Linked DNA regions of Rhodoligotrophos defluvii. Each later gene encodes a partner of the first gene's protein in a complex. Links are inferred from orthologs where the notes say so. Each region holds a gene or a part of one and is shown in the gene's direction. Other genes may lie near its edges.

Region 1 (15,166 bases):
GATGCGCGAGCACCAGAAGCCCTACTATGCCCTATCGGATTTCCACAAGGCCATCGAGAGCGCGTTCGACCGGCCGCATCTCGCCTATTTCGCCAGGGCCATGGTGTTCGAGGAGCTGGGCCGGCCGGATGACGCCAAGAATGAGCTTGCCCGCGCCCTGATGACGAAGCCCGATTTCGCCGAGGCGCGCGACAAGCTCGCCGCGCTTGGCGGTTCCATGCCGGCGTCGGTTGCCGGCCAGGGGCAACCGGCGATCTCGAGCGCATCGCAGCGGGTGGCGACCCTCTCGACGCCCGCCGTCACCGGCTCCGTCGGGGCAAGCGTAGAGGGGCAGGCGGATGCGGGCGGCGACAGCAAGGCCATGCCCAAGGCGGCGGTTCCGCCCGCCCACCTGCTGGACGATACGGGCCCGCGTGCGAGGAAGCAGGCGATGGGTACGGACGCGCACACCAGCGCTCGGCTGGTAGCGACCACCTCGGATGGTGGCACGGCTCAGCCGGTGAAGGTGGCCAGTGCCGAGGCAGGCCTTGTCGCCAGCGATGCGGTGCCGTCCTCGCCGGTGATCGACCAGAGCAAGGGGGCGCAGGCGGTTGCTGCTGCGGCGCCGACCGGCTGGCTTATTCAGCTGTCCTCGGCGCAGAGCGAAGACAGCGCCTGGGGCGTATGGAAGAAGCTCTCCGCCAAGCATGACGACCTCAACGATTTCCAGCCGGTGGTGATCCGTGCGGATCTCGGCGCCAAGGGCGTGTTCTACCGTTTGCGGGTGGCGGGTTTCGATACCCGCAACGAGGCCGACAAGGCCTGCCGCTCGCTGAAATCCCGCGGGCTTTCCTGCTTCGTCACGAAGGCGGAGTAGACGCGGCCGAGCGGCTGGGCACGACCAGCGTCCAGGTCTGGGTCAGAAGTTCCGCACCATCCTGATTGAACGTCCTCACCCGTAGGTCGAGAAAGCCGAGCTCCGGCTTGCTGCGCGAGCCGCGGGCCGCCAGCACCTCGGCTTCAGCCGTCAACGTGTCGCCGGGCCGCATCGGCCGGTGGAAGCGCAGCTCGCGAAACTCAGCGCCGATGATCGGTGTGGTGCCGAGCAGACGCGCATCGACCATGAGGCGCATGGTGACCGCGAGCGTCTGCCAGCCACTGCCGACCAGCTCGCCGAACAGAGAGGCGCGGGCCGCCGTCTCGTCGAGATGCATGGGCTGCGGGTCATACAGGGCGGCGAAGTCGTGGGCCAGCGCCGGCGCAATGGTGAACCGGCCGGCGCGGATGCGGTCGCCCACGGCGAAATCCTCGAGATAAAGCGGGTGCGACCTGTCTTGGGCGGGCGAGGCGGGGGCGGTCATCGGCTTCTCCAGGCCTGAGGGGACAATGCCTGCCAGAGTGACTTCAATTTTTGAAGCGAGCAAGCCTGTCCTTCACGCGAACCGGTCGCCATTTCGCTCGAAATGCGCTAACCGGCGCGGAGCAGGCGCACCGCCTCGTCGCGCTCGAACAGGTAGAGCAGCATGCGCAAGGCCTGGCCGCGGGATGTGGTCAGATCCGGGTCCTTCTCCAGGACGAGTGCGGCATCCTTGCGCGCGATGGCGAGGAGCTCGCCCTGCTGCTCGATATCGGCCACCCGGAAGCTCGGCAGGCCGGACTGGCGCGTACCCAGCACCTCGCCCGCGCCACGCAGTCGCAGGTCCTCCTCGGCAATGAGGAAGCCGTCTTCCGTCTGCCGCATGATCTTGAGGCGCGCCGAAGCGGTGCCGCTGAGCGGCGGCTGGTAGAGCAGAAGACAGGTGGAGTGGCCAGCGCCGCGGCCCACCCGGCCGCGCAGCTGATGCAGCTGGGCAAGGCCGAAACGCTCGGCATTCTCCACCACCATGATGGTGGCCTCGGGCACGTTCACGCCCACCTCGATCACGGTGGTGGCCACCAGTAGCGACAATTCCCCGGCCTTGAAACGGGCCATGACCATGTCTTTCTCCGCAGCTTTCATGCGGCCGTGCAGCAGGCCGACCCGGCCGGGAAAGGCCTGTTCGAGCGCGCGGTATCTTGCCTCCGCCGCGGCGCGGTCATCGGCGCCGTCTTCTGCTTCCTCGACCAGCGGGCACACCCAGTAGGCGCGGGCGCCATTACTGAAGGCGCGGCGCAAGCCCTCGATCACCTCGTCCATGCGCTCGATCGAGGTGACACGGGTATCGATCGGCTGCCGCCCTGCCGGCTTCTCCGTCAGGCGGGATATGTCCATGTCGCCATAGAGGGTGAGCGACAAGGTGCGCGGGATAGGCGTTGCGCTCATCACCAGCATGTCGGCCTTGCCACCGGCCTTGGCCTGCAGCGCCAGGCGCTGGTGGACGCCGAAACGGTGTTGCTCGTCGATGACGACCAGGCCGAGGTCGCGGAAGACCACATCGTCCTGGAACAAGGCATGGGTGCCCACCACGAGATCGACCGCACCCATGGCCATGGCTTCGAGCAGGGGCTTGCGCGTGCTGGCGGACTCGCGCCCGGTGAGGACGGCGATCCTCAGGCCCGCTGCCTGGGCCAATGGCTCTATGGTCTCAAGATGCTGGCGGGCGAGGATCTCGGTCGGCGCCACGAGCGCGCCCTGCAGGCCCGCTTCCGCCGCCGCGGCAAGCGCGAGCAAGGCCACGACGGTCTTGCCCGAGCCGACATCGCCTTGCAGCAGGCGCAGCATGCGATCGCCGCTTCCCATGTCGCCCGCGATTTCGGCCAGCGCCATGCGCTGCGCACCGGTGAGGCTGTAGGGCAGGGCTGCCATGATCCTGTCGCGGATGCGGCCGTCGCCCGCGGTCACGCGGCCCTTGGCGCGCTTGAGCTGGCGGCGCACCAGGCTCAGGGCGAGCTGGTTGGCGAGCAGCTCGTCATAGGCGAGCCTGGCTCGGGCGGGGCTGTCGGCCTGCAACTCTTCTGGCCGCGCGGGCTCGTGCACGGCACGGAGCGCGGATGTGAAGCTCGGCCAGCGCCTTTGGGCGAGCAGCGCCGGGTCCTGCCATTCCGGCAAGTGTGGCAGGGTGTCCAGGGCGCTCGTGATCGCCTTGCGCAGCACCTTGGGGGCCAGTCCCGCAGTCAAGGGATAGACCGGCTCCAGCAGGGGCAGCGCCGCCATTTCCTCGGCGGTCAGGATATAGTCGGGATGGGCGATCTGCGGGCTGCCGCTGAACCACTCGATGCGGCCGCTGATCAGGCGGCGCTCGCCCTCCGGCAGCATCCGCCTGAGATAGTCCGCATGGGCATGGAAGAAGACGAGGGACAGCGATCCCGTATCGTCATGGCATTCGACCCGATAAGGCGCGCGGCGGTTGCCGCTGGGCCGGTGGCGGCCTATCACCACATCGACGGTCACGATGCCCGAGCGCGGCAATCCGGCGAGCTTGGGCCTGAGGCTGCGGTCGATGAGCCCGGTGGGGAGGTGCCAGATGAGGTCGAGCACCCGCAACGGTGCCCGGCTGCCGCCGCGATCCGTTCCGGTGCCGCGCACCAGCTTGGCCAGCACGCGCTCCAGCTTGGCGCCGATGCCGGGCAGGGAAAGGGCTGAGGCAAACAGCGGGTTGAGCTCAGAGGGACGCATGGGCACCGTGGTAGCCGGCATTGGCTCGCAACGGAAGCCGCAGAAGTTCGCGCCATTGCATATTGCATCTCCGGGTACACACCGCATATGAAGCCGGGGTGCGGGCCAGTCCAGCCATATCGGGTTTTGATGCGGCGAGCGAGATCATGACGGATGAGATGGAAGATGCCGTTCGCCGGCGGCGGCTGGCCTGGCGTTGTGCCCATCGCGGCATGAAGGAAGTGGACCTCATCTTCGGCGGCTTCGTTGCCGAGACTATCGACCGATTCTCCGCAGCCGAGCTGGACGAGGTGGAGATCCTGGCGGAATTGCCGGACAACGTTCTGCTGGACTGGATTTTGGGGCGAAAGCCGGTGCCGCCCGAATATGATACGCCGCTGACACGGGCGCTGCTCGAAAAGCGGCTCAAGATTGCCGACTATACTGCTGCCGGTCTTACCAGATGAACGCGCCTGTCGATCTTTCCCCGCTCTTGGCCCAGTCCGGGCGGACACTGCTGGCCGGCGCGCCCGAGGGGCTGGACGCGCTCACCCTGGGCCAGCTCGCCCGCGAGGCGGCGCAGGCGGGCAAGGCCCGGCCGGTGCTGCATCTTGCCCGCGACGACCAGCGGATGGCGGAGATTGCCGACCAGCTCTCGTTCTTCGCGCCCGACGTTGAGGTGATCCGCATCCCCGCGTGGGACTGCCTGCCTTATGACCGCGTGTCGCCCAGCGCCGGCATCATCGCCGAGCGGATCGCCGCCCTGGTGAAGCTGGGCAAGGGGCTGGATGCCGGTCCGATAGTCGTGCTCTCGACGGTCAATGCGGCGCTGCAACGGGTGCCGCAGCCGCAGACCTTGGCCAACGCCTCATTCCGCGCCGCGCCCGGGCACATGATCGACATCCCGGCGCTGCAGAACTTCCTGACCCAGAACGGCTTCAGCCGCACCGGCACCGCCATGGAACCGGGGGAATATGCCATCCGCGGCGGCATCATCGACATCTTCCCGCCGGGCATGGAGCATCCGCTGCGGCTCGACCTGTTCGGCGACACGCTGGAGTCGATCCGCTCCTTCGATGCGCAGAGCCAGCGTTCGATCGGCCAGCTCAAGGAGATCGTGCTGGAGCCCGCTTCCGAAGTGCTGCTGATGGAGACCACCATCGCGCGGTTCCGCACCCGCTATGTCGCCGCCTTCGGGGGGCAGACCGCCAACGATCCCCTGTATGAGGCCATAAGCGCCGGGCAGCGCTATCAGGGCATGGAGCACTGGCTGCCGCTGTTCTATGAGCGGCTCGCCACCATTTTCGATTACGCGGATTGGGCAGCGGTCGGCCTGGACCACCAGCTGGACGAGGCGGTGAAGGCCCGGCGCGAGCTGATCGATGATTTCTACGAGGCACGACGCCACGCGCTGGAGCAGCAGACCTTTGGCGCGGCCCCCTATAAGCCGCTGCCGCCCTCGGCGCTCTACGTGACCGAGGGCGAATGGCTGGACCTGCTGGGCGTACAGCCGCAGCTGGCCTTCACGCCGTTCGAGCAGCCGGAAGGGCAGGGCGCCCGCATCATCTCCCTGCATGGGCGCCAGGGGCGCAGCTTCGCTGCAGAGCGCGCGCAGCAGGAGCAGAACGTCTTCCACGCGGTGAAGGCGCATGTGGGCGACCTGCGCCGGGCAGGCAAGCGGGTGCTGATCTCGGCCTGGAGCGAGGGCTCACGGGAGCGGCTGATCGCCATCCTGCGCGAGCACGAGATGGCGCCGGTGGTCGGCGCCGATACCTGGACCGAGGTCACCGGGCGGGACCCCTCGATCCTCAACGTCGTGGTGCTGGCGCTCGAACATGGCTTCGAGACGCGGGATCTCGCCATCATCGGCGAGCAGGACATCCTGGGGGATCGGCTGATCCGCCGGGCGCGCAAGAAGCGCAAGGCCAGCGACGTGCTGACGGAGGTGGCGAGCCTCGCGCCCGGCGATCTCGTGGTGCATGTGGACCATGGCATCGGCCGGTTCGAGGGGCTCAAGACCATCGAGGTGCAGGGTGCACCCCATGACTGCCTGTTCCTCACCTATGCGGGCGGCGACCGACTGTTCCTGCCGGTGGAGAATATCGAGCTCATCTCGCGCTATGGTTCGGAAGAGGCGGGGGTTCAACTCGACAAGCTGGGCGGCCACGCCTGGCAGGCCCGCAAGGCCAAGCTCAAACAGCGGGTCAAGGAGATCGCCGACCAGCTGATCAAGACCGCGGCGGCGCGCCTGTTGCGCAAAGGCGAGATCATGGTGCCGCCGGAGGGGGTCTATGACGAGTTCTGCGCGCGCTTCCCCTATGAGGAGACGGAAGAGCAGCTGGATGCGATCCAAGCGGTGCTGGAGGATTTGCAGAGCGGCCGGCCCATGGACCGGCTGATTTGCGGGGACGTGGGCTTCGGCAAGACGGAGATCGCGCTGCGCGCGGCCTTCGTGGCGGCGATGAGTGGACGCCAGGTAGCGGTGGTGGTGCCGACCACGCTTCTGGCGCGCCAGCACTATGCCACGTTCATCGAGCGCTTCCGCGGCTTTCCCATGCGCGTCGCGCAGGCCTCCCGGCTGGTCGCCCGCAAGGACGTGAACGAGATCAAGAAGGGGCTCGCCGAGGGCCAGATCGACGTGATCATCGGCACCCATGCCATTCTCGCCAAGGACGTGGTGTTCCGCGACCTCGGCCTGTTGATCGTGGACGAGGAGCAACATTTCGGCGTGAAGCACAAGGAACGGCTGAAGGAGCTGCGGGCGAATGTGCATGTGCTCACCCTGACCGCCACGCCTATTCCGCGCACGCTGCAGCTGGCCATGACCGGCGTGCGGGATTTGTCGCTCATCACCACGCCGCCGCTGGACCGGCTGGCGGTGCGGACCTTCGTGTCGCCCTTCGATCCCGTGACCATCCGGGAAGCCCTGCTGCGCGAGCATTATCGCGGCGGGCAGAGCTTCTTCGTGTGCCCGCGGGTGTCCGATCTGAGCGAGATGGCGGAGTTCCTGCGCGAGCATGTGCCCGAGGTGACCTTCGCTACCGCCCATGGGCAGATGGCGGCAACCGAGCTCGAAGACGTGATGTCGGCCTTCTACGACCGCAAGTTCGATGTGCTCCTGTCGACCACGATCGTCGAATCCGGTCTCGATATTCCAACCGCCAATACGCTGATCGTGCATCGGGCCGACATGTTCGGGCTGGCCCAGCTCTATCAGATCCGCGGCCGCGTCGGGCGCTCGAAGCAGCGGGCCTACGCACTGCTCACGGTGCCGGTGGGCAAGCCCTTGAGCGCAGGGGCCGAACGGCGGCTGAAGGTGCTGCAGTCCCTCGACACCTTGGGTGCGGGCTTCACGCTGGCCAGCCACGACCTCGACATCCGCGGCGCCGGCAATCTCCTGGGCGAGGAGCAGTCCGGCCATATCAAGGAGGTTGGCTTCGAGCTCTACCAGCAGATGCTGGAAGAGGCGGTGGCAAGCCTCAGGTCGGGCGATCTGGAGGTCGAGACCGAGGACCGCTGGTCGCCGCAGATCAATATCGGCACCGCCGTGCTGATCCCGGACAGCTATGTGCCGGACCTCGACCTCAGGCTTAGCCTCTACCGCCGGCTGGCGGACCTCGACACCGAGCAGGAGGTGCAGGGTTTGGGCGCGGAAATGCGCGACCGCTTCGGGCCGCTGCCGCAGGAGGTCAACCACCTCCTGCAGGTGGTGGCGATCAAGCTCTTGTGCCGGGCGGCCAATGTGGCGAGCGTGGACGCCGGCCCGAAGGGGGTGGTGGTCTCGTTCCGCAATGGCGAGTTCGCCAATCCCGCAGGGCTTGTGGCCTATATCAACGAGCAGGGCCACAATGTGAAGCTCAGGCCGGACCAGAAGCTGGTGTTCAAGCGCGACATGGACGAAGCGGAGGACCGGCTGAAGGGCGTGCGCGCGATCCTCAAGCGGCTGGTGCAGATCGTGGAGGAGGCCAAGCCCAAGGCGGCCTGACGCTGCCGTTCAGCTTATCGGCAGGCGACCAAGCCGATCGGCTGAAACGGTCCTCCCTCGACCAGCAATGCGCCCGCCGACTGCGCGTAGGAGATCTTCAGCTGGTATCGGGCGGGAGGGCCCTCGGCGGTGCAGGTCGCGTCGATCTGGTAAACGCCACCGACATTGTCGACCTGATTGAACTTGCAGACTACGTGGCCCGGCGTAGAGATGCTGCTCTCGGTGAATTGCCAGGCGGCGTTGCCGCACATTGCCTCCTCCGCAGCCCAGCGGCCGACGAAAAACGGCGCGTCTTCCGTCGCGTGGGCGGAATGCGCACGGGAAGCGTTCACATTGGCTGTCTCTTTGCAGCCGGCCAGCGCCAGCGCCGCCAGTATTGCTGTGGCGATCCTCATGTCGGGGCCTCCCGAAGCTGATTTGCATGGCATCTACGCCACGGCAGGTAAGCGGGGCATCCCGGCATGGCAACAGTGACTGGCTGTAGATCTCGGCGGGCAATACGTCGCGCGTAAGGGGTGTCGGTGCGCGGTTGAAGCGCAATATGAGGCTTGTAGGATTGTTCCGCAGGCTTGCCTGCCCCATCTTGCAGTATAAAAGGTTGCCTGAGCTTGGGAGGTGGGGTTGAAAACGCGTGCGCCTGTCACGACGCCGCACAGCCATGAGGTGACATCGACGGACCGGGAGGTGAGCGCCTTCCTGGCCAAGGCGCAAGCTGTTCCGCTGCGCACGGACGGCGGCCGTGGCCGGCTGGTGTTCGCCATGGATGCGACCATGAGCCGGCAACCCACTTGGGACCGTGCGCTCGCCATTCAGGGCCAGATGTTCGAGGAGACGGCGCGGATCGGCGGGCTCGACGTGCAGCTCGTCTATTTCCGCGGGTTCAACGAGTGCATGGCCAGCCGCTGGGTGTCCGACCCGCAAGCCCTGGCCAAGCTGATGGCCGGCATCGCCTGCCGCGGCGGCTATACCCAGATCCGCAAGGTGCTCCAGCACATCAAGACCGAAACCGAGCGCGCGAAGGTGCATGCGGCGGTCTATGTGGGCGACTGCATGGAGGAGGACGTAGACCTTCTCTGTGCCCGGGCCGGCGAGATCGGGCTGCTGGGCGTGCCCATGTTCATGTTCCAGGAGGGCCATGAGCCGCGCGCCGAGGCGGCTTTCCGGGAAATTGCCCGGCTGACCAAAGGCGCTTACTGCCGCTTCGACCTGAATGCGGCGGGCCAACTGCGGGCGCTTCTCTCGGCGGTCGCGGTCTATGCGGCCGGCGGCCGCCAGGCGCTTGCGGATTATGGCAGAGGCAACCGGACAGCCACGCTGCTCCTGGAACAGTTGGGCTAGGCTGTTAGGGACATGCAAGCGTTCCTCCTCGTCGCCCTGGCTCTCCTGCTGGCCTATTGGCTGCTGCGCAAGTCCGTGAAGGCGGACCCGAAGCGCCTGGCCAAGATGACCCGGTTGGGCGGCGGTGCAGCCATCGCACTGGTCGGGCTGATCATGTCGCTGCGCGGCGGCATGGCTCTCGGCGCGCCGCTGATGGCCTTCGGCTTGGGCCTGCTGGGGCGGGAGATGAATATCGGCGCGCCGGGCGGCTTCTCCCGCGCCGGCGGGCGCTCCGCAGGGCAGCGGTCCGGCGTGCGCACCACGCTTCTCGACATGGAGCTCGACCACGATACCGGCACCATGGACGGCTCGGTGCTGATGGGGCGCCATGCGGGGCGCAGGCTTTCCTCCATGAGCCTGGCCGAGCTGCTCGATCTGCGCAGCGAAGCACAGGGCATTGCCGACCAGAGCCGGCTCCTGCTCGATGCCTATCTCGACCGCATGCATGCAGGCTGGCGCAACGGGGCGGGCGGGGCTTCGGCGCGGGCCAACGGCGCGGGCGACCCGCGGCGCGGCTTCGCCATGTCGCGGGCGGAAGCCTGCCGCATTCTGGAGGTTTCCGACAATGCCAGCGAGCGGGAGATCCGGGCCGCGCACCGGCGGCTCATGAAGAAGTTCCACCCGGATGCGGGCGGGTCGGACGCCTTCGCCGCCCTGATCAACCAGGCAAAGGACGTACTGCTGAGGCGGTAACGGCAAGCTCCGTGGCCGGCGGCGCCGCGAGCCGCTAAGTGGCGACAAAAGACCTTAAAACGCGCAATCCGGGTACGCGTTTCATCCGAGCTGCTTCAATGCTCATAAATACGTAAAGTCATGCGCCTCAACATGAGGTGGCTGGTGGTCCGTTTGTTCGTTGGAGGGCTCGTTGTGGTGAAGCGCACCGCTGATCCCCCCTAGGAGAGCCCCGGTGCCGAGGACCGCACCGGTGGTGATCAGCGCAGCTTTGTACCCGCTCCCACCATGGTCATGAGCCGATATAACGTTGACGTGATCACTCGTGTTGACGTGCTCACTCGTATTGACGTGGTCACTCGTATTGACGTGGTCACTCGTGTTGGCGTGATTACTATTCATGTGCTCGTAATTCGTGTGCTCGTACTGAGGTTGGCGCATGGTCGGAAGATGGCCATCATGCGCCAGTTTCCGATACATTTGATCGCGCAGTTGGTCAAAGTTCTGCTCGCTAATGACCGGATGGTTCTCTGCTTGCTGAAGGAAGTCCCGGTGGAATGCGTCTCGCTCGCTTCCGGAAAGGTTTAGATGGTCGGCAAGCTTCGACGCGAGCCCGTTTACGCCTTCTTCGCGACCTTGGGTCAGGTGGTGGTTGAGAAAATTATCGAAATTTTCAAAGTTATTGTGTTCGCCCCTGTAAATTGAGTCGACAACCTTGGGATAAAACTCATTGTTAAGGTAATTTCTTGTGAAATCTTCTTGTATTTGGTTGAAGTCCGACGCGCCGCCGAACGACGACTGGGCGCCGAACGACTCGCCGAATGCATTATGTCCGCTTTCAAAAGCTTCCGAGGGTTTGAAAATCTCCGATGATTTGAGCGTACCCACCTCTCGTTCGAGAGAGCCTAGTTCTTCCATTATCGGTACTTCAGCCATAATTCCGTCCTCCACGACGTAATACCGGATGAAATGGTAATACTCGATCTTGAATGAGTATTTTTCGACATCGATCAAATTTGTCCATTATTGCGTAATGATTGATATCTTCTATCGCATCCGCGGGATTTGCATCGAAAGATCGACGTCGGATCTCGAGCGTCTTTGGCAGGATGCCAGTCATACTCCGGCGACGATTTCCAACTAGAGAAGCCCTTCGGCTCAGTGGCACGGGCTCAGTATCGTTCCCTCGCAAGCCCGTGTCCTAAATTTGCTGGACACGGCCATTCAAGACTTCCTAGATTTCCCTTCACAAGCCATTCCTTCTCAATCACGCGGATCTCGCCATGACTGCAGGGGTTCAGCCGGACCAGCACGCGGCCGCTCGCAACAGCAGTGCGGAAACTCACGACGTGGTGGTGGTCGGGTCAGGCGTTGCCGGGCTCTCGGCGGCGCTGCGCGCTGCGGCGGGCGGGCTTTCCGTCGTCATTCTGGAAAAGAGCGAAAAGCTGGGCGGCACCTCGGCGATGTCCGGCGCGGGCACGTGGATCCCCGCCAACCATATCGCGCGGGCAGCGGGTATCGACGACAGCCCGGAGGAGGCGCTGACCTATATCCGCAATGCCTCGCCGCCGGGTTGGCAGGCGAAGGAGGATGCGCTGTGGCAGGCCTTCGCCCAGAATGCGCCGCGCGTGCTGGAATTCGTGGAGCAGGAGACGCCGCTGCGCTTTGCGCTGACGGACGAACCCGACATTTTCTGCGAACGCCCGGGCGGCAAGGCCCGCGGCCGCATGCTGTCGCCGCTGCCCTTGAGCCGGCGCCTGCTCGGCCCCTATGCACGGCGGCTCAGGCGCTCGACCCTGCCGCATCTCTTCACCTACCAGGAGGTCTATGACGACGACCTCTGGCATTATCCGGTGCGGGCGGTGCTGCGGCTGTGGCCGAAGCTCTTATGGCGGCTCGCGACCGACAGCCGTGCGCAGGGCAATGCGCTGATGACGGGCCTCATCAAGGGCTGCCTCGACAAGGGCTGCCGCTTCTCGCCGGAGACGCGCGTCACGGCCCTGCTGCAAGACGACGGGGACGGCCGGATCACCGGCGTTGCGGCCGAGCGCGATGGCGTCATGGTGCGGTTTCTGGCGCGGCGCGGGGTGGTGCTGGCAACCGGCGGCTTCGAGTGGAACCAGGAACTCTATACCCGCCATTTCCCGGGCCCGCTCGACCGCATCGCCAGCCCGCGCACCAATACGGGCGACGGGCAGCTGCTGGCCCAGCAGGCGGGGGCGCTGCTCGAGCGGATGGACCAGGCGAACATCTACCCGACGCTGCCAACCCGCTACGAGGGACGGCTGCACGGCATTCCCCTGACGTTCCAGACGGAGCCGCATGCCATCATCGTGGGCCGCCACGGCCGACGTTTTGTCAGCGAGTATGACTACAATATCGGCGAGGCGCTGGATCAGCGCGATCCCGAGACCGGCGAGCCGCTGCACCTGCCCGCCTGGCTGATCGGGGACAAACGGTTCCTGGGCCGCTCGTGGCCGTTCATCTGGTATGCGCGCAAGGATCCCAAATGCCTGATCAAGGCGCGGAGCCTGGACGAGTTGGCGGCCAAGGCCGGGCTTCCGGCGGATGTGCTGAAGGAGACGGTCGCCCGCTTCAACCGCTTCTGCCAGCAGGGCAGGGACGAGGACTTCCATCGCGGCGAAAGCTCCTGGGAGCAGTACAAGGCGGGCAGCACGGAGGCCGCCTTCGGCACCATCGAGCAGCCGCCGTTCTATGCGGTGTCGATCAACCGGTCGATCATCGGCACCAAGGGCGGCGCACGCACCAATCAACGCGGCGAGGTGCTGCGGCCGGACCATAGCATCATCCCGGGGCTCTATGCGGCGGGACTTGCCATGGCCAACCCGATCGGCACCCATTCCATCGGCGCGGGCACCACGATCGGCCCCAATCTCACGTGGGGCTTCATTTGCGGCGAAAGCCTGCTCACCTCAAATCGGAGCGATGTCAGCGATGAACCAAGAGCCGCCCTATCTCACTGAAGAAAAGATCCGGGCGATCGGCCTCACCTACCCGGAGGTGCTGGATGCCCTACGCCAGGCCTTCGCCCGCCGCGCGGAGGCGGCAGACCCGGTGGTCGCCAAGATCGGCCTGCACACGGCGGAGGGTGGGCTGTTTCACGCGATGCCTGGGGTGCTCGACGACATCGCCGTGGTGAAATGGGTCGCCTCCACCGTCGCCTCGACCGCCGCCGGCAAGCATATCAATGCGCAGGTCATCGCCACCAATGCCAAGACGGCGGAGACGCTGGCGATCTTGGATTTCTCGTGGCTCACGGGGGTCAGGACCGCGGCCGTTTCGGCCTTGGGCGCGGATTTCTGGGCGGATCCGAAGGCGGAAAGCGTGGCCATGATCGGCTGCGGGCTGCAGGCGCGCACCCATCTCGACGCGCTTCTGGCGGTGCGGCCGATCAAGCGCATCATCGCGCTGAGCCGCACGGAGGCCTCGGCGCGCAAATACGCAGAGGAAGTGGCGGCGCGCGGCCTTGACGTTACGGTGGTGAACGACCGGCCCGACGCGGTCTACGAGGCCGACATCGTGGTGAGCATGGTTCCGCTGAACATCGCGGTCGTGCCTTTCGTGGACGGTGGGAAAATCAAGCCCGGGGGGCTGGCCATCGGGGTTGATCTGGCCAAGTCATGGATCCCCGAGGGCGTGGCGAAATTCGACGCGCTGACAACGGATGACGCCTTGCAGACGGCGGGGCTGGTGCAATCGGGCATGGTAACGATCACCAGGGCGTTCGACAGCGATTTGCCCGAGGCGGTTGCGGGCCGGAGCCGGGTGACCTGGAGCGCCGACAGGCGCATCGGCTATGTGCCACCCGGGCTCGCGCTGGCGGATGCGGCGGTCACGCGGGTGGTGCTGCAAAAGCTCGGCATGACTTGGTAAAGGTGAAGGTCGGGCGATGGTGAAGGCGATCAGGATCCATGCGGTCGGCGGACCGGAAGTGCTCAAGCTGGAGGAGGTGACGGTTGCGCCTCCGGGCCAGGGCGAGGTGCAGATCAAGCACGCCGCCATCGGCCTCAATTTCATCGATGTCTACTACCGCACAGGGCTTTATCCCGCGCCGCTACCGCTGATCCCGGGGATGGAGGCTGCGGGCGTGGTCACGGCGGTGGGCGAGGGGGTTGGCTCACTCAAGCGAGGCGACCGGGTGGCCTATGGCACCGGACCGCTCGGCGCCTACAGCGAAATCCGCAACATGCCGGCCAACCGGGTGGTCAAGCTGCCGGAGGCAATCTCGGACGAGACTGCGGCGGCCATGATGCTGAAGGGGATGACCGCCAGCTACCTGCTGCACGAGACCTATAAGGTTCAGCCTGGCGATACCGTCCTGTTCCATGCAGCGGCGGGCGGGGTGGGGCTGATTGCCTGCCAGTGGGCGAAGCTGCTGGGGGCCACCGTGATCGGCACGGTGGGCTCGCCCGAGAAGGCGGCACTCGCCCGGGCCCACGGCTGCGACCACACGATCGACTATACCAGGGAGAATGTGGCAGAACGGGTGCGGGCACTGACCAACGGGGAGGGCGTGCCGGTCGTCTACGACTCGGTGGGCGCGGCGACCCTCGAGGCTTCGCTCGCCTCCCTCCGGCCGCGGGGCCTGCTGGTAAGCTTCGGCAATGCGTCGGGACCGATCAAGAATTTCGACCTGATCGAGCTCAGCCGCCGTGGTTCGCTCTATGTCACCCGTCCCACGCTCATGACCTATGCGGCAAGGGATGAGGACCTGGCCCGCCACGCCGCGGCCTTGATGGATGTGGTGGCGAGCGGCAGGGTGAAGATCGAGATCAACCAGCGTTATGCGCTTGCCGATGCCGCTCAGGCGCACCGCGATCTCGAAGCGCGCAGGACCACCGGCACCACGCTGCTTATTCCCTGATCTGATCGGCGGTCATGGCTTCGGGGGACGCGTGTGCCGCGGGGCCCTGGATTGCCGCGTCAAGCGCCGCAACGACGCAAGTTGCTCGGCCTAAAACGTGGGCCGTCTTGAACCCCTGGCAAGATGACGCCAGATCAGCTGCTGGGGCATTGAGCGGTGGTCTGCAGGGCCACCAGGCGCCATTCCGGGCTGCAGCTGGTGGCTTGGCACAGCACCCGCGCGATCATCGGCGCCGGCAAGGCGTGGGCGAGATCCAACGGCGCGCCCGTGTTCTTGTCCGACAGCGTGCTGACCAGCATGCCGATCAGCTCGCCGCGGTCGTTGAAGACCGGGCCGCCGGACTCGCCGCGCCGCGTCGACAGCTTCAGCACCATGGCATCGGGATAGCCGAATTTGGAATAGGTGACGGGGCGCTCAAAATGGGTGGCCACCAGCTCGCCGGTGCGGGCAATATCGCCTTCGGCGCGCGGCTTGCCCAGGGAGAACACCGGCTGGCCCTTGTGCAGGCACGGGCTCGACGCCGGCTTCACCGCCGCGCTGCCTTCCATGCCGCGCAGCTTCACGATGGCCACATCGGGCGAATAGGACAGGGCTTCCACGGTGCCTTGATAGATCCTGCCATCCGGCCCGCGCGCTTCGACCAGCCAGCCCTTTTCCATGCCCACATGGCCGGCGGTGACCACAGTACCCTGAC
Region 2 (14,504 bases), on another replicon or contig:
TCCCGCCTAGCGACCCTCGCCAGCCGTATCAAGCGAAATGAAGATCATCCCCAGGCCGCGGGGCTTAGCGCTTCCTGAACCGCAGATGAGCCTCGCCCTTCTTGTTCAACAGCCCCATGAACCAGCCATCGCCGCGATAGACCTCGCCACATTTGCGATCTCCGCCCGTCCACACCGCGAAGGAGATGCAGAGCTTGTTGCCGCTGATTTCCCATCGTCCGGCATCATACTTGCCGTCCGAGTAACCCTTCAGCCGTCCGTCCGCGTCCGCACCGATGATAAGCGTGCGCCGGTTCTTCCACACGGCCTCGAACTTGCCAGGGAACAGCGCCCTCAGCATCCGGCCGGTCATGGGCTGAGCGGGCAGTGCAGCAGGTGTCGGCTGCGAGCTCGCCCCTGCCCGCCGGTCGGGCGCCTGCGCAGCGGCCTGCCCTGACGACAGCTCTGCTTCCGGCTGTCCGCCGGCTGCCTGCTGAGCCACCGCAGCGTTCATTGGACCAAGCATCAACATGACCAAGAGAACGGCACAGCGCATGCCCAACTCCCATCGTCTCGACAATCGCATGCCAGCCTGAGCACCCAACCCAAACCGACTATGCGCCTGATCGTCCAATGAAAAGGTTAGCAGAAACCAATATGAGGCTTGGGCAACGCGTCTGGGTCGCCCCGTCGCGACCGAAGATCAAAGCCCTCGGCAGATGCGCGCCGTTAGCGTGATCCCCGAACCGAAGGTCCGCGGGTAGCAAAACGTTGGGAACCGGTTTTCGGCAAAGATCAACGCTCAAGCAAAGGATTAGAACGGCACCTCGTCGTCAAGCTCTTCGGAGAAGCTCTGCGCAGGACGGCGCTGGCCGCGATCCATCGGGCCGGAACGGCCGAAGTCGCCGGCAATGTCCTGCACATCCCCTCCCGCTCCCGGTCGACCATCCAGCATCGTCAAAGTCGCGTTGAAACCTTGGAGCACCACCTCGGTGGTGTAGCGGTCATTGCCGTTCTGATCCTGCCATTTCCGGGTCTGCAGCTGCCCTTCCACATAAACCTTGGACCCCTTCTTCAGGTATTGCTCGGCAACCTTGCACAAGCCCTCGCTGAAGATCACGATGTTGTGCCACTCCGTCCGCTCCTTGCGTTCGCCGCTCTGGCGGTCGCGCCAATTCTCCGTCGTCGCCAGGCTGAACGACGCGACCGGGCGACCATCCTTGGTGTGCCGGATTTCGGGATCCTTTCCGAGATTGCCGATGAGGATCACCTTGTTCACCGAACCTGCCATGAGACTTCTCCTTTCGGCACACGTCCTGTTTGCCGCCACCCTAGCGCGCTTGCCGGGCATTCACCACCCCCGGTCCCCTGTTCCCACAGGAAGGCCCCCATCCGCGCATTTGTTTCCTTTTTGTTCTATGACATCCTGCTTCCTCACGCAATGCTTTTCCTGAACGGCATTTTGCGTCTGGGGAAAACTCACACAATCCGCCGTCGTCGGAAGAAACAGGTCGGCGTTTCTTTTGAATGACTTGCATTGTCCCTGCAGCCTGAACTCTCGCGACGCGGCGCCGTCTCCGAAAGGCCGCATTGCCAAAGCCAGGCCGGGCCACTACGTTCCAGCGGCGCAACGGTCGCAACATGCACCATTGACGTCCATCGGGAATTTTGTTCTTGTATTGTTCCAACCGCAATCCGGCGGGCGGAGCGCTGTCAGGGCGACAAGCACGGCCTGTCGTCGCCTTGTGGAAATGTCACACCCATGAGCAACGATCTTGGCCCCTCCTCTTCGCGTAAGGTCCTGTCCATCCAGGGCGCGCGGGAGCACAACCTCAAGAACATCTCGCTCGAGCTTCCGCGCGACAAGCTGATCGTGTTCACCGGGCTGTCGGGTTCCGGCAAGTCGTCCCTCGCTTTCGACACGATCTATGCGGAGGGCCAGCGTCGCTATGTGGAATCGCTGTCGGCCTATGCGCGACAGTTCCTCGAGATGATGCAGAAGCCCGATGTCGATCAGATCGACGGGCTCTCGCCCGCCATCTCCATCGAGCAGAAGACCACCTCGCGCAATCCACGCTCCACCGTCGGCACGGTGACCGAGATTTATGACTATATGCGGCTGCTGTTCGCGCGGGTTGGCATTGCCTATTCCCCCGCGACCGGGCTTCCCATCGAGAGCCAGACCATTTCTCAGATGGTCGACCGCATCCTGGAGATGCCGGAAGGCACACGGCTGTATCTGCTCGCCCCCGTTGTGCGCGGCCGCAAGGGCGAGTACAGGAAAGAGTTGGCGGAGCTGCAGAAGCAGGGTTTCCAGCGGGTCAAGATCGATGGCGAGTTCCATGAGATCGAAGATGCGCCCGCCTTGGACAAGAAGTTCAAGCACGATATCGACGTGGTGGTCGACCGAATCGTCGTGCGCCCGGACATTGCCGGCCGGCTGGCGGACAGCCTGCAGACCGCGCTCGGCCTCGCCGACGGCATCGCCATCGCCGAACATGCGGATGAAAGGGACGAACGGGGCAATCCGCGCCGGGTGACGTTCTCCGAGCGCTTCGCCTGCCCGGTGTCGGGCTTCACCATCGATGAGATCGAGCCGCGGCTCTTCTCCTTCAACAACCCGTATGGCGCCTGCCCGCGCTGCGACGGACTGGGAACGGAACTCAAGTTCGAGGGCGAGCTCGTCGTGCCGGACCCCAGCCTTTCCCTGCGCCGCGGCGCCGTGCTGCCATGGGCGAGAACCGGCAATACCTCCCCTTATTACGTGCAGACCCTCGAGGCCCTCGCCAAGCATTACGGCGTTAGCATGGACACGCCCTGGCAAGAGCTGCCGGAGAGCGTGCGCAATGTGATCCTCTACGGTTCGGCGCCGGAAGAAATCACCTTCGTCTATAATGACGGCGTGCGCAGCTACAAGACCCATAAGGTCTTCGAAGGGGTCGTCACCAATATCGAGCGCCGCTGGCACGAAACGGAATCATCCTGGGTGCGTGAGGAGCTCTCGCGCTTCCAATCGGATCACCCCTGCGAAGCGTGCGGGGGCTATCGCCTGAAGCCACAGGCGCTCGCGGTCAAGATCGCAGGCCTGCATATCGGCCAAGCCACGGAAAAATCCATTCGCGAGGCGCAGGCCTGGTTCGATTCGATCGAGGTCTCGTTCACGCCCAAGCAGCAGGAGATCGCCGGACGCATCCTCAAGGAGATCCGGGAGCGGCTGCGGTTCCTGGTGGACGTGGGTCTGGATTACCTCACGCTCTCGCGCAATTCCGGCACCCTTTCCGGCGGCGAGAGCCAGCGCATCAGGCTGGCGAGCCAGATCGGTTCCGGGCTCACCGGGGTGCTCTATGTGCTCGACGAGCCCTCGATCGGCCTGCATCAGCGCGATAATGCGCGGCTGCTCGACACGCTCAAGCGCCTGCGCGACCTGGGCAACACGGTAATCGTGGTCGAGCATGACGAGGATGCGATCCGCCTGGCCGACCATGTCGTGGATATCGGCCCGGGCGCGGGCGTGCATGGCGGCGAGATCGTGGCCCAGGGCACGCCCGAGCAGGTCATGGCCTCGCCCCATAGCCTCACCGGCCAATATCTCACCGGCATGATGCAGGTTCCCGTGCCGCGCCAGCGGCGCAAGCCGAGCAAGAACAGAATGCTCAAGGTGGTGGGCGCACGCTCGAACAACCTGAAGAATGTGAGCGCTGAAATCCCGCTCGGCCTCTTCACCTGCGTCACCGGCGTCTCGGGCTCCGGCAAGTCGACCTTCACCATCGACACGCTGTACCGCGCAGCCGCGCGCAAGCTGATGAGCAGCCGCGAGCAGCCGGGCGCCCACGACCGGATCGACGGGCTCGAACTGTTGGACAAGATCATCGATATCGACCAGTCGCCGATCGGCCGCACGCCCCGGTCAAATCCGGCCACCTATACCGGCGCCTTCACGCCGATCCGCGAATGGTTTGCCGGCCTGCCCGAGGCAAAGGCCCGCGGTTACCAGCCGGGGCGCTTCTCCTTCAATGTCAAGGGCGGGCGCTGCGAGGCCTGCCAGGGCGACGGTCTGATCAAGATCGAGATGCATTTCCTGCCGGACGTCTATGTCACCTGCGACGTCTGCCACGGGCACCGCTACAACCGCGAGACCCTGGAGGTGAAGTTCAAGGGCAAGTCCATCTCCGATGTGCTCGACATGACGGTGGCCGAGGCGAAGGAGTTCTTCAAGGCCGTGCCGGCCGTGCGCGAGAAGATGGAAACGCTCGACCGCGTCGGTCTTGGCTATATCAAGGTGGGACAGCAGGCCACCACCCTCTCCGGCGGCGAGGCGCAGCGCGTCAAGCTCGCCAAGGAGCTGTCGCGGCGTGCCACAGGCCGCACCTTGTACATTCTGGATGAACCGACCACCGGGCTGCATTTCCATGACGTGGCAAAGCTCCTGGAGGTGCTGCACGAGCTGGTGGAGCAGGGCAACAGCGTGGTGGTCATCGAGCATAATCTCGAGGTGATCAAGACCGCCGACTGGATCATCGATTTAGGTCCCGAGGGCGGCGACGGCGGCGGCGAGGTCGTGGCGGTCGGCACGCCCGAGCAGGTGGCCGCCAGCCCGCGCTCGCACACGGGCAGGTTCCTGAAGGAGGTTCTGCAGCGGCATCGGGCAAGCCGCAGGGCTGCGGCCGAATGACGAGGGCAGGCTCGCCGCGATGTCGGAACCCTGCCCGCGAAGGCTTGTTTCCCAGAGCAATCTCGCAAACTCAGGAGCAAGCCATGCATGACCTTTCAGGCAAGAAGATCGTCATCGTCGCCACCCATGGCTTCGAGCAGTCGGAGCTCGAAGTGCCGCGCGACCGCCTGCGGTCGGCCGGCGCCACGGTGCATGTGGCCTCGCCCGAGGCCGAGAAGATCAAGGGCTGGGATATGAAGGACTGGGGCCGGGAGGTTCCGGTCGATCTCACCGTTGACCAGGTCAAGGCCGACGACTACGACGCCATCGTCATACCCGGCGGCCAGATCAATCCGGATCTGCTGCGGATCAACGAACGAGTCCTGGCGCTGATCCGTGATTTCGACCGCCAGAAGAAGGTGATCGCGGCCGTGTGCCATGGCCCCTGGCTCTTGATCGAGACCGGCATCATCAAGAATCGCAAGGCCACCTCCTACAAGTCGATCAAGACCGACATGCTGAATGCCGGTGCCCAATGGGTCGACCAGCCTGTGGTTACGGACCAGGGCATTATCACCAGCCGCAACCCGGGAGATCTGGAGGCCTTCTCCAACAAGATCGCCGAGGAGATCCTCGAGGGGCGCCACATGCAGCGGCAGAGCGCCTCCTCGCAGGCAGCAGAGTGAGGCCTCGCTCCGGCCAGTCGGCCCCCGGCCAGCCGGGGACCGGCAAGCCGGTAAGGCTGAGGCGCGCGCGTGGCCGCCGCATGAGCAGCGCATGATCCCGAGCCGAAGGCTGGCGGGATGAGGTGGAAAGCACCTGTTCCCTTGACCGGCTTTCGGTTCGCAGAGATGACGCTTACACGCGCCCGAGCGGATCCGGGCCGAATCGGTTCGGCCCGGGGGTGCCTTCGAGCAGCCCGAGATTGATCAGTGCCCAAAGGAAACCGACCACGGGAATGAACAGCAGCAGCACCCACCAGCCGCTCTGGTCGCGGTCGTGGCAGCGCTTGATATGGATGCAGAGGGTCAAGAACAGGAGAACGAGATTGGTGAGATAGGCCAGCAGACCATCGGAGCCAAACAGCAGATAGCCGATGAACGACAGCACGAGCACGGCCAGCATGCCGAGCCACCACAAGGCCCGCCCGATCCGTCCCTGGTAATCGAGCAGCAGAAACTTCCAATCGATCGACGTCATATCCCCTCCGCCAGCGCCACCTTGGAATGCGATCCATTGGCGCTCACCTTCTATAGAACGCAGCGAGAAGCAGCTCGGCCTTTGCCTGGAAGCCTAAGCATTTTTCGAGCGAAGTGGATACCGGTTCGCGTGAAGAAAATGCGACCAAGCAAGACCTTGATCTGCGGTTCCGCGATTCGAAGAAAAGCGGAAATGCTCAAGAGCTTTTCGCCTGCTCACCTCTGCCCCTCGGCGGCAGGGAACAGCGCGACCCGGCTGAAGGTCAGCCCGACCTGCTGGCCGACCCGCAGATTGATCAAGGCCGCAGAGTCCGCTTCCACCACCGACGAGCCGTCGGCCAGCGCGATTTCCGCGCGCCGGAGTGCCCCGTGCCGGCGAATGGCGCGCACCACCCCCGGCAGGTCGCCCGGCGATCTCGGCCCCAGCAGGATGTCTTGCGGGCGCACGAAAACCGTATAGCGCCCGTCCCGGGGCACCTCGACCGGCAGCTTGATCGGCCGCTCATACAGCAGGGCGTCGCCCTTTTCCACCTGGACCACGAATCGGCTCGCCTCGCCGATGAACCCGGCGACGAAGGCGGTTGCGGGCTCGTCATAGATTTCGTCCGGCGTGCCCACCTGCTCGATGCGGCCATTGCTCATGACCACCACCCGATCGGCGAGTTCCAGAGCCTCGTCCTGATCGTGGGTCACGAACACCGTGGTATGGCCGGTCTGGTCATGCAGCTCGCGCAGCCACCGCCTGAGGTCCTTGCGCACCTTGGCATCCAGCGCCCCGAACGGCTCGTCCAGCAGCAGGATGCGCGGCTCGATGGCCAGCGCGCGGGCCAGCGCCACCCGCTGCCGCTGACCGCCCGAGAGCTGCGCCGGATAGCGCTTCTCAAACCCCTCGAGCTGAACAAGGCGGATGAGATTGAGCGCGCGCTCGCGAATGTCCCGCCGTGACGGACGCGTTCCCCCGGGCCTCACCTTGAGGCCGAAGGCGACGTTGTCCAGCACGGTCATATGGCGGAACAGCGCGTAATGCTGGAAGACGAAGCCCACATTGCGTTCCTGCACCGACAAGCGCAGCGCATCCTCGTCCCCGAAGAGAACGCGGCCGCCACTCGGCTCGTCGAGCCCGCCCAGAATGCGCAGCAGCGTGGTCTTGCCGGAACCGGACGGCCCTAGCAGGGCGATGAGCTCGCCCGGCCTGATCGCCAGGGAAACGTCGTGCAGGGCGGGCGTGTCGCCGAACGACTTGCGCACCCCCTCCACGGTCACGGCAATCGGCTGGCCCCACGCGCCGGCAGCCTTCGGCTTCGGCTGCGCGGTGGCTTCTGCCTCGAAGGCGGCAATGAACGGGTTCGCAATCGCATCAGCAGCCATAATGCCCATCCTCAGTGCCGCACCGTGCCCGCCAGCTCGGCAGCAAAGCGCCATTCCAGGAATGTTTTCACCACCAGCGTCACCAGCGCAAGCAAAGCCAGCAGCGAGGCCACCGCAAAGGCCGCCACAAAAGCATACTCGTTGTAAAGGATTTCCACATGCAGCGGCATGGTGTTCGTCTCGCCCCGGATATGGCCCGACACCACCGAAACCGCGCCGAACTCTCCCATCGCCCGCGCATTGCAGAGCAGCACGCCGTAGAGCAGGGCCCATTTTGCGTTGGGAATGGTGATGAACAGAAAGGTCTGCCAGCCCCGCGCGCCCAGGGATAGCGCGGCTTCCTCGTCCTGCTTGCCCTGGTCCTGCATCAGCGGGATCAGCTCGCGGGCAACGAACGGGAAAGTGACGAAGATCGTCGCCAGCACGATGCCCGGCACCGCGAAGATGATGGTGATCCCGTGCTCCTGCAGCCAGGGCCCGAGATAGCCATGGGCCCCGAACAGCAACACGTAGATCATGCCCGAAATCACGGGAGAGACCGAGAACGGCAGGTCGATCAGGGTGGTGAGCAGGCTCTTGCCCTTGAACTCGAACTTGGCGATGGCCCATGAGGCGGCAAGGCCGAAGACGAGATTGGCCGGCACCGCGATGGCGGCCACCAGCAGCGTCAGTCGGATGGCGGCCAGCGTGTCCGGCTCGGTGATCGCCTCCATATAGGCCGCAAGGCCCTGGCGCAGCGCCTCCGCGAACACCAGCACCAGCGGCGCCAGCAGAAACAGCACGAGGAAGGCCACGGCGATGGCGATGGCCAGCAACCTCACCCAGCGCGGTTCGTTGGTGACCCCGGTGCGCCGCGCAGGCGGCGCGGGCAGCGCCGCATCAACCGTGGCCATAGCGCCTCCGCCCATAAGCCTGAACCAGATTGAGCAACAGCAGCGTCCCGAAGGCGATCGCCAGCATGGCCGTGGCGATGGCCGTGGCCCCGGCATAGTCGAATTCCTCGAGCTTGATCGCGATCAGCAGCGGCGCGATTTCCGAGACATAGGGGATGTTGCCGGCAATGAAGATCACCGACCCATATTCGCCCACCGCGCGGGCAAAGGCCAAGGCGAAGCCGGTGAGCAGCGCCGGCAGCAGAGCCGGAAGCACCACGCGCGCGAGGGTCTGGTGGCGGCGGGCGCCCAGGGTTGCTGAAACCTCCTCCTGCTCGCGGTCGAACTCGGCGAGCACCGGCTGCAGCGTGCGCACCACGAACGGCAGCCCGACAAAAGTCAAGGCGATGATGATGCCCAGCGGCGTGTAGGCGACCTTGACGCCCAATGGCTCCAAGAACTGCCCCATCCAGCCCTTGGGCGAATAAAGCGCGGTCAGCGCGATGCCGGCCACGGCGGTCGGCAGCGCGAACGGAAGGTCGACGAAGGCATCGAACAGCCGCTGGCCCGGAAACCGGTAGCGCGTCAGCACCCAGGCGACCAGCAGGCCGAAAACCGCATTGACGCAAGCCGCAAGCAGCGAGGTGCCGAAGCTCACCTTGAGGGCGGCGAGGGTCCGCTCGTCCGTCACCAGGCTCCAGAACTGCGCCCAGCCCATGGAGGCCGTGCGCAGCACGAGCGCCGCCAGCGGCAGCAGGACGATGAGGCTCAGATAGGTCAAGGTGAAGCCGAGGGCGACGCCGAAGCCCGGAAGCACGCTTGGTTTCACCAGACCCAGTCGTCGCGCAGGCGTCATCGGCAAGATCCCCTACTTGCCCGGTCGGTAGAGCTGATCGAAAATGCCGCCGTCGCCGAAATGCTCATCTTGCATCTTGTCCCAGCCGCCGAAGCGCTCGCCGATGGTGAACAGCTTCACATCCGGGAACGGCTGCAGCAAGGCCGGATCGACCCCCTCCCTGTTAACCGGACGGTAATAGTGCCGTGCGGCGATGGTTTGGCCTTCCGGTGAATAGAGATAGCCGAGATAGGCCGTCGCCACCTCGGTGGTGCCCTTCCTCTCCGTATTGCCGGTGACGACCGCCACCGGCGGCTCCGCCAGAATGGACGTGGGCGGGGTGACGATTTCGAGCTCGCCCGATCCGAACTGCTTCAACGCCAGGAATGCCTCGTTTTCCCAGGCCAGCAGCACGTCGCCGATCCCGCGCTGCACGAAGGTGGTGGTCGCCCCGCGGGCACCGGTGTCGAGCACCGGCACATTCTTGAACAGCGCCGCGATGAACGCGCGCGCCTCTTGCTCGCTGCCATACTTGTCTTGGGCGAAGGCCCATGCCGCAAGATAGTTCCAGCGCGCGCCGCCCGACGTCTTCGGGTTCGGCGTGATCACCTGGACCCCTTCCCGGACGAGGTCATCCCAGTCCCCGATGTTTTTCGGATTGCCCTTGCGCACCAGGAACACGATGGTCGAGGTATAGGGCGCGCTGTTCGCCGGGAATTTCGATTGCCAGTCCTGCGGGATCTTGCCTGTTGCCTTGGCGATCGCGTCGATGTCGGCCGCCAGTGCCAATGTCACCACGTCCGCATCGATCCCGTCGATCACCGCGCGGGCCTGCTTGCCCGATCCGCCATGCGATACCCGCACCCGCAGCCTGTCGCCGGACTGCTCCTGCCAGTGCCTGGCGAAGGCTTCGTTGAAATCGCGATAAAGCTCCCGGGTGGGATCATAGGAAATATTCAAAAGACTGATGTCTTTGGCGCCGGCATGCGAGCCGAGCGCCATCAGCAGAATTGCCACTGCCCCCACAAACAGGCGCGAAGCGAGCGAACGGTAGGTCATGGGGTGACCCTCTTCGTAAATGCCGGGTTAATCTCGACTTATCCGCTAGACTTTGTCAATACTGTGCGAGCGGGTAGCGGCCGGATGGGCGCCGTCATCCACAATCAGCGGCCGGTCAGCTGGACAGGGCGGCGTCGGCGGCCTTCTCGTCTGAACGGGCCGGCACGCCCTCCCCCAGCACACCGAGGGCCTGCCAGGCGCGGGAATCAGAGACCGCATCCTGCAGGGTGAGCCGATCGAGAATATTGGTCGTCGCCTGATACACCTCGAAGAAGATGCGGCGGATCTCGCACGCCCCCTCATCGGGACAGTCCAGGCACCGGCGATAGGCGCGCTTGGACAGGCAGGGTAAGGGCGCCAGCGGCCCCTCGACCATCCTCAGGATGGAGCCGATGGTGATTTCGGACGGCGAGCGGATCAGGGCATAGCCGCCGCGCGGGCCACGGCGGCTGGCCACCAGCCCATTGTGCTTCAGGATCAGCAGGATCTGCTCGAGGAAGCGCTGAGGAATGCCGCGAGCCTCGGCAAGCTCGCCAATATTCACCACCACGCCCCGGCCCGCGCGGGCCAGAACGATCATCGCCTGCAAGGCGTATTTGGTTTTCTGCGAAATCATCACTTCAGGTTGAACCCGATGGGCTCACGGACGCCTCGGCCTGACCTTATCTCGCCGACGGATGCATGCAATGCCTCGCATGTCCGTCGCTGTATCCAATACTCCTTATTCGAATTCCATGATGACGTCACCCACTGCCAACGTCGCACCGGGCGCGGCATTGATCGCGGCCACCACCGCGTCGCGCTCGGCGCGCAGCACGTTCTGCATCTTCATGGCTTCGACCACGCAGACCGCCTGCCCCGCCTTGACCTTGTCGCCGACCGATACGTCGACCGAGATCATCAGGCCGGGCATTGGGCACAGCAGCATGCGCGAGGTATCCGGCGGCAGCTTCTCCGGCATCAGTTTGGCAAGCTCGGCTTCGCGGCCCGTATAGACATGCGCCACCACCTCCGCGCCCGCATGCGCGAGGCGGTACCCGTTCAGCACCCGGCGAACCTGCACCGTCATCGGCATGGCGTCCACGCTGCCGTGCCAGACGAGCGCACCAGGCCGCCAGTCGCCGGTGAGCTCGAGATCCGCCGCCCCATCCCGCGACCGCAGGAAAATCGTGTCGCCCTCCTCGTCATCCACGAGGAACGCGTGCCACTCATTGTCCAGCTTCACCACGCGCTGACGCGTGAAGGTGATGGGCTTGCCGCGCAGCTGCCCCGTGATCAGGCGCTTGCGCTCGTTCTCCACATGGTCGAGGAACGCGGCGACCGCCGCCAGACGCACGCGCGTGTCCTCGTCGAGCTCGGCGCCGTTGAACCCGTCGGGGAATTCCTCGGCGATGAACCCCGTGGTGAGCGCGCCCGCGTTCCAGCGCGGGTGTCGCATGATCGTCGACAGGAACGGGATGTTGTGCTGGATTCCGTCGATATAGAACGCATCGAGCGCGGTGGACATGTGCCGGGTAGCCTCATCTCGCGTCGGCGCCCAGGTGCACAGCTTGGCGATCATCGGATCATAGTAGATGGAAATCTCGCCGCCCTCGTACACGCCCGTGTCGTTGCGGATGATCAAGCCCTGGTCGTCCGTGCCCTGGACTGGCGGGCGATAGCGCACGAGCCGCCCGGTCGAGGGCAGGAAGTTCCGGTAAGGATCCTCCGCATAGATGCGGCTCTCGATCGCCCATCCGTTCAGCGTGATGTCGTCCTGCGTGAGGCTCAGCCGCTCGCCGGCCGCCACCCGGATCATCTGTTCCACGAGATCGATGCCGGTGACCAGCTCCGTCACCGGGTGCTCCACCTGCAGACGGGTGTTCATCTCGAGAAAATAGAAGTTCCTGTCCTGGTCGACGATGAACTCGACCGTGCCGGCGCTCTCGTAGTCCACCGCCTTGGCCAAGGCGACCGCCTGCTGGCCCATGGCCGCGCGGGTTGCCTCATCGAGAAAAGGGCTGGGCGCCTCCTCGATCACCTTCTGGTTACGGCGCTGGATCGAGCACTCGCGCTCGCCGAGATAAATGGCGTTGCCGTGCTTGTCGCCCAGCACCTGGATCTCGATATGGCGGGGATTGACCACGAATTTCTCGATGAACACCCGCTCGTCGCCGAAGCTCGACTTGGCTTCCGCGCGGGCAAGCTCGAAGCCCTCCTTCACCTCGTCCCGCGATTTGGCGATGCGCATGCCCTTGCCGCCGCCGCCGGCCGAGGCCTTGATCATGACGGGATAGCCGATCTCGTCGGCAATGCGGATCGCCTCGGCCGGCGTCTCGATCTCGCCAAGAAAGCCAGGTACGGTGTTCACGCCTGCCGCATCGGCGAAGCGCTTCGATTCGATCTTGTCGCCCATGGCCTCGATGGCCCGGACGTTGGGACCGATGAACACGATGCCGTTCTCGGCGAGCGCCTTGGCGAAGGCTGCATTCTCGGACAGGAAGCCGTAGCCGGGGTGAACAGCCTGGGCGCCCGTCGTCTTGCAGGCTTGGATGATGGCGTCGATGACCAGATAGGACTGGTTGGCCGGTGCCGGGCCGATGCGTACCGCTTCGTCGGCCTCGCGCACGTGCAGGGCCCGCGCGTCGGCATCGGAGTAGACGGCGACCGTGGCAATCCCCATCTTCTTGGCTGTGCGGATAACCCGGCACGCTATTTCGCCGCGATTTGCGATGAGAATCTTATCGAACATGGTGATCTGCCCATCCCGCCAATACGTGTCTCACGGGGCTTTTAGCGGGCTCGGCTGCTACCGTAAACTCCCGATCTGTCACTGCGAGGGTGAGGCATGACATTGCTCGACGTCGACGCACATCAGAAGCTGCTGGATGAGGAGCTGATCCAGGAAACCTCCGAATGGCTGATGGATCAGGCGCTCAAGGACCACGACATCCAGACCATCATCTCCGGCTGCTGCGAGCGGCTGGTCGCGGCCGGCATCCCGCTGTTGCGCTGCTATTTCGGCTTCTCGATGATCCATCCCCTCTACCGTGCTGTCGGCTATACCTGGATCCGCAGCTCCGGCATCACGGTGGACAAGTATCTCCACCAGCCGGACGGCGCACAGCCGGCGGGCTGGAAGATGAGCCCGTTCGGCCGGATGGTGCGCGACCAGGTGACCTGGATGCGCCGGGCGATCAGTGACGAGACCGTCGGCGAGTTCCCGGTGTTCCGCGATCTCCACGACCTTGGCGCCGTCGACTATTTCGCCTTCATGATCCCGTTCCAGGATGCGGCGGAAGAAGACATGCGCGGCATGGCCGGCTCCTGGTCCACTGACCGGCCGGGCGGCTTCCTCGACGATGAGATCCGGGCGTTGAAGAAGGTGCAGCGGCGGCTTGCGGTGGCCTGCAAGATGGCCGTGCGCACCAATCTCGCCACCATCGTGGTGAAGACCTATCTCGGCAGCCAGGCCGGGGACCGGGTGCTGTCCGGCCAGATCAAGCGGGGCGATGGCGAGACCATCCGCGCCGCCATCTGGTATGCCGACATGCGCGGTTCGACACGGCTGGCCGACCTGCTCTCGCGTCAGGACTACATCGAGACCCTGAACGAATATTTCGACCTGGTGGCGGGCGAGGTCATCGCTGCCGGCGGCGAGGTGCTCAGCTTCATCGGTGACGCGGTGCTGGCGATCTTCCCCGACCACGAGGATCCGGCAACCGGGTGCAAGGCGGCATTGCGCGCCGCCCTCGCCGCCCGGTCACGGCTCATGCAGAACAACGAGAAGCGCACGTCTCTCGGCCGCGCCCCGCTCGATTGCGTGATAGGCCTGCATCTCGGCGACGTCATGTTCGGTAATGTCGGAGTTCCCGACCGGCTGACCTTTTCCGTGTTCGGCGCGGCAGTCAACGAGGTCGCGCGGCTGGAGCAGCTGTGCAAGGCGCTGGGCGAGCCCATCCTGGCCAGCGAGGAGTTCCGCTGCTGCCTTGAAGGTTACTGGCGCGATGTCGGCGAGCACATGCTGCATGGCTTCACCAACGCCATTGGCGTCTTCGCACCCGATCCCCATGTCTGCGCCGCCGATCTCGGCCTGCCGCAACGGCCCCTTGCCTAGCGGCAGAATTGAGCTAAACAGGCGCGTTCCCGACCACAAGCGATAGACAGTTGAAACCTGATACGCACATTCCGACCGTGGGCATGGTGAGCCTCGGCTGCCCCAAGGCCCTCGTCGACAGCGAGCGCATTCTCACCCAGCTGCGCGCAGGCGGCTACGCGATCTCGCCCGATTACGACGGCGCCGACGTCGTCATCGTCAACACATGCGGCTTTCTCGACACTGCCAAGGAGGAGTCCTTGGCGGCGATTGGCGAGGCCATGGCCGAGAACGGCCGGGTCATCGTCACCGGCTGCATGGGTGTCGAGGCCGAACGCATCCGCGCCGTCCACCCCGACGTGCTGGCCATCACCGGCCCGCATCAGTACGAGGCGGTGGTGGCGGCCGTGCACCAAGCGGTCCCCCCGGTGCATGATCCCTTCCGCGATCTGGTCCCGCCCGAGGG

Evidence for each region.
Region 2: the proteins of mfd (region 1) and uvrA are in contact, whole or in part, in a crystal structure (PDB 4DFC), measured with the Escherichia coli proteins. The link is inferred for Rhodoligotrophos defluvii from one-to-one orthologs.

The regions. Positions count from the first base shown.
Region 1 is NZ_SZZM01000003.1:454,759-469,924, reverse strand. What follows is about bases 3,634-7,738. They hold mfd (transcription-repair coupling factor), read left to right. Parts: upstream 3,634-4,016; coding sequence 4,017-7,538; downstream 7,539-7,738. Other genes in these bases: E4P09_RS16455 (hypothetical protein), read right to left, coding at 7,553-7,738; E4P09_RS16465 (FAD assembly factor SdhE), read left to right, coding at 3,721-4,020. In the rest of the region: E4P09_RS16480 (SPOR domain-containing protein), read left to right, coding at 1-856; E4P09_RS16475 (MaoC family dehydratase), read right to left, coding at 840-1,340; ATP-dependent DNA helicase RecG, read right to left, coding at 1,448-3,574; more of E4P09_RS16455, read right to left, coding at 7,739-7,933; E4P09_RS16450 (vWA domain-containing protein), read left to right, coding at 8,154-8,876; E4P09_RS16445 (DnaJ domain-containing protein), read left to right, coding at 8,889-9,608; E4P09_RS16440 (hypothetical protein), read right to left, coding at 9,711-10,601; E4P09_RS16435 (FAD-dependent oxidoreductase), read left to right, coding at 10,871-12,571; E4P09_RS16430 (NAD(P)-binding domain-containing protein), read left to right, coding at 12,543-13,481; E4P09_RS16425 (quinone oxidoreductase family protein), read left to right, coding at 13,498-14,472; E4P09_RS16420 (S1 family peptidase), read right to left, coding at 14,607-15,166. UniProt on the Escherichia coli protein: Couples transcription and DNA repair by recognizing RNA polymerase (RNAP) stalled at DNA lesions. Mediates ATP-dependent release of RNAP and its truncated transcript from the DNA, and recruitment of nucleotide excision repair machinery to the damaged site.
Region 2 is NZ_SZZM01000002.1:2,725-17,228, forward strand. The notes cover bases 1,409-4,851. They hold uvrA (excinuclease ABC subunit UvrA), read left to right. Parts: upstream 1,409-1,741; coding sequence 1,742-4,651; downstream 4,652-4,851. Other genes in these bases: E4P09_RS09150 (type 1 glutamine amidotransferase domain-containing protein), read left to right, coding at 4,735-4,851. Outside these bases: E4P09_RS09135 (hypothetical protein), read right to left, coding at 65-493; E4P09_RS09140 (single-stranded DNA-binding protein), read right to left, coding at 794-1,270; more of E4P09_RS09150, read left to right, coding at 4,852-5,316; E4P09_RS09155 (DUF805 domain-containing protein), read right to left, coding at 5,489-5,830; E4P09_RS09160 (sulfate/molybdate ABC transporter ATP-binding protein), read right to left, coding at 6,046-7,098; sulfate ABC transporter permease subunit CysW, read right to left, coding at 7,209-8,090; sulfate ABC transporter permease subunit CysT, read right to left, coding at 8,077-8,925; E4P09_RS09175 (sulfate ABC transporter substrate-binding protein), read right to left, coding at 8,938-9,963; E4P09_RS09180 (RrF2 family transcriptional regulator), read right to left, coding at 10,079-10,579; E4P09_RS09185 (acetyl-CoA carboxylase biotin carboxylase subunit), read right to left, coding at 10,685-12,694; E4P09_RS09190 (adenylate/guanylate cyclase domain-containing protein), read left to right, coding at 12,791-14,059; 30S ribosomal protein S12 methylthiotransferase RimO, read left to right, coding at 14,143-14,504. UniProt on the Escherichia coli protein: The UvrABC repair system catalyzes the recognition and processing of DNA lesions. UvrA is an ATPase and a DNA-binding protein. A damage recognition complex composed of 2 UvrA and 2 UvrB subunits scans DNA for abnormalities.